DNA from 2 places in the Colwellia sp. BRX8-5 genome. Region 2 is predicted to be linked to the other one. Evidence: riboswitches for the same ligand, from Rfam matches in the RefSeq annotation. Region 2 holds a riboswitch; the other holds the start of a gene.
The links. A riboswitch is a leader RNA that binds a small molecule or an ion and turns the genes downstream of it on or off. The one in region 2 is predicted to bind cobalamin.
Positions count from the first base shown of each region.

Region 1 (3,431 bases), on a different contig from region 2:
TGGGTAATACGGATATCTGGTTTGTTGATAAGGTTTTAATGTGTAATTTGGCTGTAAAAAGGACACCAAATCAATAAGCTCGGTCACGGTCATAACATCGTTAAAGACCTTCATCTTTGATTTTCCTTCAGGTGTTCTTAGCTTAGGCGAATGCGGGTTGGAGAATTTATGAGATGGATTAATTATTGAAGTAACTAATTCAGCGTAAGTTATGATTTTAGTTTTCTCACCCCCAAGGGAAACAGAGATATCTTGTTGTTTTACAATACTGGAGTCCTCAACACCTTTTAGTGTGTGGCACGCTAAACATTGGTACTTTAAGAAAACTGTTTTACCTGTTTCAATATTACCTTTAGGCAGGCTAAATCCTCGTGGGGAATCAACCCCTTTATCACAACTGAATAGCGTTAATGACAAAACGATAAGTAAAGTGAATAGAATGTATTTCATTGTTATTCCTTAATTACTTTTTTAAGTTGAATTAATTAAAGCGCTGATCAAAACCATGAGTAAAGTCACACTAGTATTAGAATTTTTTCTTGCTTATTGATATCTACAAATTGTATAGATAAGCATTTTTCTGGTGATATCAAAGACTCTTCTGGGATAGCAGTACAAGTTAAAAAGCAGATGATTCCAAAAAAATTACACATAGCGCTTTCCACTATTAGGTTGATTTTTAGTCTAGTTGTTCTTACTTGAGGATTCTATTTTTTCTTGGAAGGACGTTGATATAGATCAATGATGTAGACGTTAATGAAAAACTAACAGCTTATGAATAAAGTAGGTAAATAACTTTGTCTATCCGATAACACTGAATAAATCATTCAGTGCGCAGCGCTTTTATGGGGGCTAATTTAGCGGCACTTTTTGCCGGGTGAATGCCAGCTAACAAACCAATAAGTGCAGAAAAGCTTAACGAACCTTTAATACATAAATATTAAGGTCAACTGATAGCGCAGGCTGTGTGAAAACTATTTTGAACTTGCGTAATTTGAAAATATCAACGACAAAAGGCTCTGTAGATTTAAATCTGTAGTAAGTTTGGTGTCAAACTACCTTTGAATTTACATAGCGTTGCATAAAAATTGTAAGCTGAGTGTTTTCACACAGCCTGAGCGAACAGTCTACCTAAAGAAAAACCAAAAGCTAACTTCTGCAATACTTATCAAAGTAAGCTTTAATTATTAGATGATGAACGACCGCTGTGGTGGCTAAGCGGACTACTTATTAAAATTAAGATAGGTCGTCTTTGTAGTAAAAGTGATCTGAAGAGATCAATATCAGACATTATGCGTGTAACACATGAAAGCTCGATTTTAGGTTGTCATTTCGCCATGCTGATACTGAAATGAATTCAGCATGACGGAGTTGGTATCAACATGACGTAGTTGTTATCAACATGACGTAGTTGGTATCAACATGGCTGAGTTATTACCAATCAATACCTTTTTGTGCTTTTATATTATTATCAAAAGCATGTTTAATCGATTGCACTTCACTAACCGTATCAGCTAATTCTAAGAGTGAACGATGTGCGCCACGGCCTGTGGCTATTACATGTTGCATCGGCGGGCGATTAGCGATGGCGTCTAGTACTTCATCAAGATCAAGGTATTTAAACGACAGCATGTAAGTCAGTTCATCAAGTAGCACAACATCAATGGTTTCGTCAGCTAATAGTTTCTTTGCTTCTTTCCAAACAAGTTGAGCAGCCGCAATATCGGTTGACTTATCTTGTGTATTCCAAGTAAACCCTGTTGCCATCACGTGAAAAGGTACGCCGAGCTTTTCTAGGACATTTCTTTCGCCACAAGCCCAAGTGCCTTTTATAAACTGAATGGCTGCTGCGTTTAGACCGTGTCCTACTGCGCGAGTTAGCGTGCCAAATCCTGATGTTGACTTACCCTTACCGTTACCTGTAATTACAATTAATATACCGCGTTCATCAGTGGCAGCATCAACTCTTGCATCAACTTTATCTTTTACTTTTTGCATGCGTGCTTGGTGTTTTTCACTTTTTTGTGTTTCGTCAACCATGAGTATTCCTATGGGTAATTATAGTTTTTTTAAAGAGGAGAAAAGGCAAGGCTAACGTTAAGGGGGTCCCTTAAAAAATAGCAATTTACCGTGTATTCCCGCACGATTTTATTGATGTTAATGGTGGTGATTTTATTGTGGATAGGTATGCTGACTCATTGGCAACTCTTAAGTCACTACAATTTACAGTTGCGGGAACAGTCAAGGTTTCTCACCTTATTCCCTAAACACGTTTACGTTGCGTTAGTTTACGAGATTTTTAATTATTTACAATATCTAGCGGCATTAAACATCATTGATTTTATGTTTTTGATAAATAGAATCTAAGGCAAGGAATTTTCAGTAATAAAAATGCCAACAATAGTTGTTGGCATTTTAGTGTTTTCTAATAATAACGTTATTTAACTAAGCCATTGGCTTACCAAATTTTTACACGTTTCTCAGGGGCGATATACATAGCATCACCTTCTTTAACGTTAAACGCTTTGTAGAATTCAGGCATGTTAGATAAAGAGCCTAATGCACGGAACTCACCAGGTGAATGAGGGTCAGTTGCTACTTGATTACGTAATGATTTCTCAACCTTTTTTCCACGCCATACTTGAGCAAAGCCCATGAAGAAACGTTGATCGCCAGTTAGTCCGTCAATTACCGGTGCTTCTTTACCATTTAATGAAGCAATATAAGCTTTATACGCGATAGTTACCCCTGATAAATCACCAATATTCTCGCCCAGTGTTAAAGAACCGTTTACATTTAAGTCTTCAAATACTGAATAGCCATCGTATTGTTTTACCAAGTCATCGGTGCGAACTTTAAAGGCCGCTAAATCTGCTTCAGTCCACCAGTTACGCATGTTACCGTCGCCATCATACTTACTCCCTTGGTCGTCAAATCCGTGACCCATTTCATGACCGATAACCGCGCCAATACCGCCATAGTTAACCGCATCGTCAGCAGCTAAGTTGAAAAATGGTGGCTGTAATATGGCTGCAGGGAAAACAATTTCATTCTTAGTTGGATTGTAATAAGCATTAACAGTTTGCGGCGTCATGCCCCATTCTTGCTTATCAATTGGACCACCTAACTTAGCGACTTCTTTTTGATGAGAAACACTACCAGAACGCATTTTATTGCCAACTAAGTCATCACCTTTAATAACAAGTGCGGAGTAATCTTCCCACTTATTTGGGTAACCAATTTTAGGATCAAAGCTTGCTAGTTTTACATGGGCAGCTTTTTTAGTTGAATCAGACATCCACTCTAGTTCATCAATACTTGCACCATATGCTCCGCGTAAGTTTTCAACAAGTTGTGTCATACGGGTTTTAGCTTCAGGCTTAAAGTGACGGCTCACATAAACTTTACCAATAACCTCACCTAAATTGCTG
Region 1 covers NZ_JACGVR010000011.1:2,136-5,566, forward strand. The annotation lists gene H4J62_RS09320 (c-type cytochrome) at 1-450, opposite strand, end outside; gene cobO (cob(I)yrinic acid a,c-diamide adenosyltransferase) at 1,435-2,040, opposite strand; cobalamin riboswitch at 2,163-2,307, opposite strand; gene H4J62_RS09330 (M13 family metallopeptidase) at 2,459-3,431, opposite strand, start outside.
Region 1: it holds a riboswitch for cobalamin, as region 2 does, so the genes downstream of both, cobO (cob(I)yrinic acid a,c-diamide adenosyltransferase) here and H4J62_RS13035 (TonB-dependent receptor) in region 2, are expected to answer to the same signal.

Region 2 (3,431 bases):
AGGAGCCTCTATCACCAAATAATTCGTACAATGTCGGTGTTCTCACACCATTACTTAAGTTACTGGTAACTTTTAAATTACCTTGCTTAAAGCTTAACCCGACTTCAGTTGTTTGATAATTATCATTGGCTACAAACTTAGCTGCACTGGATTGATTAATCGCTATGTTTGAATTTTTCTCTTGTAGGTTACTCAACAATGCATACACTTCTATAGGGAGTGACTCGGGTTGCCATTCAATGCGAGAGCCTATGTTGAGTTGTTCTTGTTTTGCTGAAATATCACATGACGCTATACCATTACATTGTGTTGGTTTTCCGTTGTGTTCGCTAACAGAGCTGAAATTTTGTTTATTAAAACTGACAAATGGCACTAGATTAAACTCGTTCCATGTAAGGTAAGGTTTAAAGCCGATATGTTTTTTTGTTGTTTCATAATCATTGATATCAAGTTTTATCGAGTCGGGACTTGAAATATAACGCTCATCTTTATTTTCAGCGTAGGCTTCAAATTCTATTGAATTTAGCCAAGGGGATTTGCTTAACCATTGATGTTGATAGCTATAGCGTAAGTTGTCAGAGTTTAACGTCGAATTGTTTTCAGGGGAGTTGTTTTGGTAATTAGGCAGGGCTTTTTCTTGATCGTTATACTGTACATTGACCCTGATCTGATGTTGATTAAATTGGAATATGTCGTTTATAAAAAAAGACTTCTTTGTAAACTCATTATTTCTTAATGCTTGTCTGTCAGACGTATCACTACTACTAAAGCCCGCTGGAACGATAAAATCGTAATCGTTGTCACTGTTAATATAATGACCACCAAAAGACAGACTGTGAGTTTTAAATGCTTTATTATAAAGAGCATTAACTTCTTGATAGCCAAATGAGCCGGTGGCCAAGGTTAATTTACTGGAGTCTTCAGTGGGGTTGTAAGTGTTAATGCGAATAACACCACCTATAGGGGTAGCGCCGGTACCAATCGCTTGATTTTTACTGATTTCAATACTTTCAATTTGTTCTGTGGGTATCTGGTTTAAATCAAAACCACCAAATTGGCTATCGTTAATCAGTTGACCATCAATATAAAGTTGGACCTGCTTACTACTCGACCCTCTAATTGAAACAGAGACAGGATTACCAATGCCACTTATTTGGCGAATTTGAATGCCATTTATCGACTGTAAAATATCGGCAAGCGTTTGCGATGAGTATATAAAGCTTTCGCGATGTAATACTTGATAATTAGGTGTATTAAATGACTGATCATTAACAACTTCAATGACTTCTATATCGTCAGTTGACACGTCTTCTACTTGCGCAAATACAGGCATCGCTATGAGTAAAGGAACAAAGATATTTCGTAAATAAGAAAAAATAATAACCTCAAAAAATTTTGAGGGAGGTACGGAAGGATCATGACAACTAGCTATTGCTAATGTCATTAAATTCCGTAGCGCCCACCGCACTGCAAGTCATTCGATATCATTTAGGCCGGTCTCCGGGCTTAACTTTACATAGCGTAAAGTATTACCGTTGCGGGGGCAGCGTTAGAATTATGCATAGCATGTACTAACTTCCCGATTATCTCTAATTCATACCTTGTTGAAGTATAAATATTGAGCACCTAATCAATTATGGTCGTTATTTTGAGACTATTAATATAGCTTGTCAACAGTTAGAGTATTAAATCTATAGTTCATGGCTAGTTAGCTTTAATCGTTCGGCGGGTTTAACGCAACGTCATTTACGCTTTATTTTGACCCAGCCCTTTGAGTTCAGAGGTAAAACATGTCGTATTATCAGAAAAATTTTGTTGCCAGACTATTTTATCTGATGGTATTAACGATGATCTGGTGAGGCATTTTTTGAAGTTACTGACACTTTAGTGACGGCAATTTCTTCTTTTTAATTAATAATGAGTCGTTCAATAACAGCCGATAAAACCTAAGCTCTACGGTAGGTATTTATTGTCTGCCAATTTCACCTAGGCTGTTTAATGGAGAGTTTGGCTAGTCATTATCAGCGACAATTGTCATTGTTATTGATTCGCTATATCCACTGATTTTAAAGTTAATTTTTCAATAATATTAGCTAGCTGATTTTTTTCTTCAGCACTTAATACCGATAATAGTTCTTGCTCACGAGCTAGCACCATAGGTATTAACTGTTGATATATAGCCAAACCTTGCGTGGTTAGTTTTAATAGCGAAGAGCGTTTATCGGATTTATCTGTGTTTTTAACCAATAATCCCTGAGCTTGCATCCTTGTTATTGCGCGGCTCGCCGGCATTTTTTCTAAGTTAGTTTGTTCACCTACCTGCTTTGCGGATAATAACTCTCCGTTACCTAAGCTGGCTAGCACTCGCCATTCTTGACGAGAAAGCTCAAATCTTCCTGTGTAAATATCAGCAATGTTATCACTCACTTTTACTTGTAGTTGCGTCAGCTGATAAGGAAAAAAGTTGGTTAAGTGTAAGCTTTTCATCGTTTAGTTATGCTCGGCTATGCTTGTGAAATCATGTTGTTGTCTACTCTAAATGATTCAGCATTTAAGTGATGCTTTTTCAATAGTTTATAGAATTCTGTTCGGTTTCGCTGCGCTATTTTTGCGGCTTGTGAAACATTACCTTCGGTGGTTTTTAGTAATTTTGCTAAGTAGTCACGCTCGAATTGCTCTCTCGCTTCTTGAAAAGAAGGCAGCTGTGCACTTTCATTACGTAAAGCATTATTAATTAAACTCTCACTAATTAATGGCTCGGTAGATAAAGCGACGCATTGCTCAACAACATTTTGTAATTGTCTAATATTACCGGGCCATTCAGCCCTAATTAAAATCTCCATCGCGGCTTGGCTAAAGCCGTTTATTTTATGACTGGTACTTTTAATCGCGACTGTTAAAAAGTGCTGGGCAAGCAAAGGAATATCTTCACGTCGTTCAGACAGGGCTGGTAAAGTGAGTTCCACAACATTTAAGCGGTAGTAAAGATCTTCACGAAAGCTTTTATCTATGATGGCTTGTTGTAAATTTTTATGGGTAGCGGCAATAATACGGACATCGACTTTTACTGACTGGGCACTGCCGACTGGGCGCACTTCTTTTTCTTGTAAGGCGCGTAATAATTTAACTTGAAAGCTCATCGGCATGTCGCCGACTTCATCAAGAAATAACGTACCGCCATGGGTTGATTGGAAAAGCCCTTGATGATTTTTATCTGCGCCAGTAAAAGCACCTTTACAGTGTCCAAATAACTCCGACTCGAGTAATTGTTCAGGTATTGCCGCACAATTAATCGCCGTAAATTTTTTATCATGACGCTTACTTGCTAAATGCACGGCTTTTGCCAGGAGTTCTTTACCTGTACCACTGGGACTATGGATCAATAAACTAAAGTCACTTTGGGCAACTTGATAAGTTTGCTGTAACAACGA
Region 2 covers NZ_JACGVR010000019.1:15,686-19,116, reverse strand. The annotation lists gene H4J62_RS13035 (TonB-dependent receptor) at 1-1,444, opposite strand, end outside; cobalamin riboswitch at 1,474-1,645, opposite strand; gene H4J62_RS13030 (MarR family winged helix-turn-helix transcriptional regulator) at 2,041-2,487, opposite strand; gene H4J62_RS13025 (sigma 54-interacting transcriptional regulator) at 2,505-3,431, opposite strand, start outside.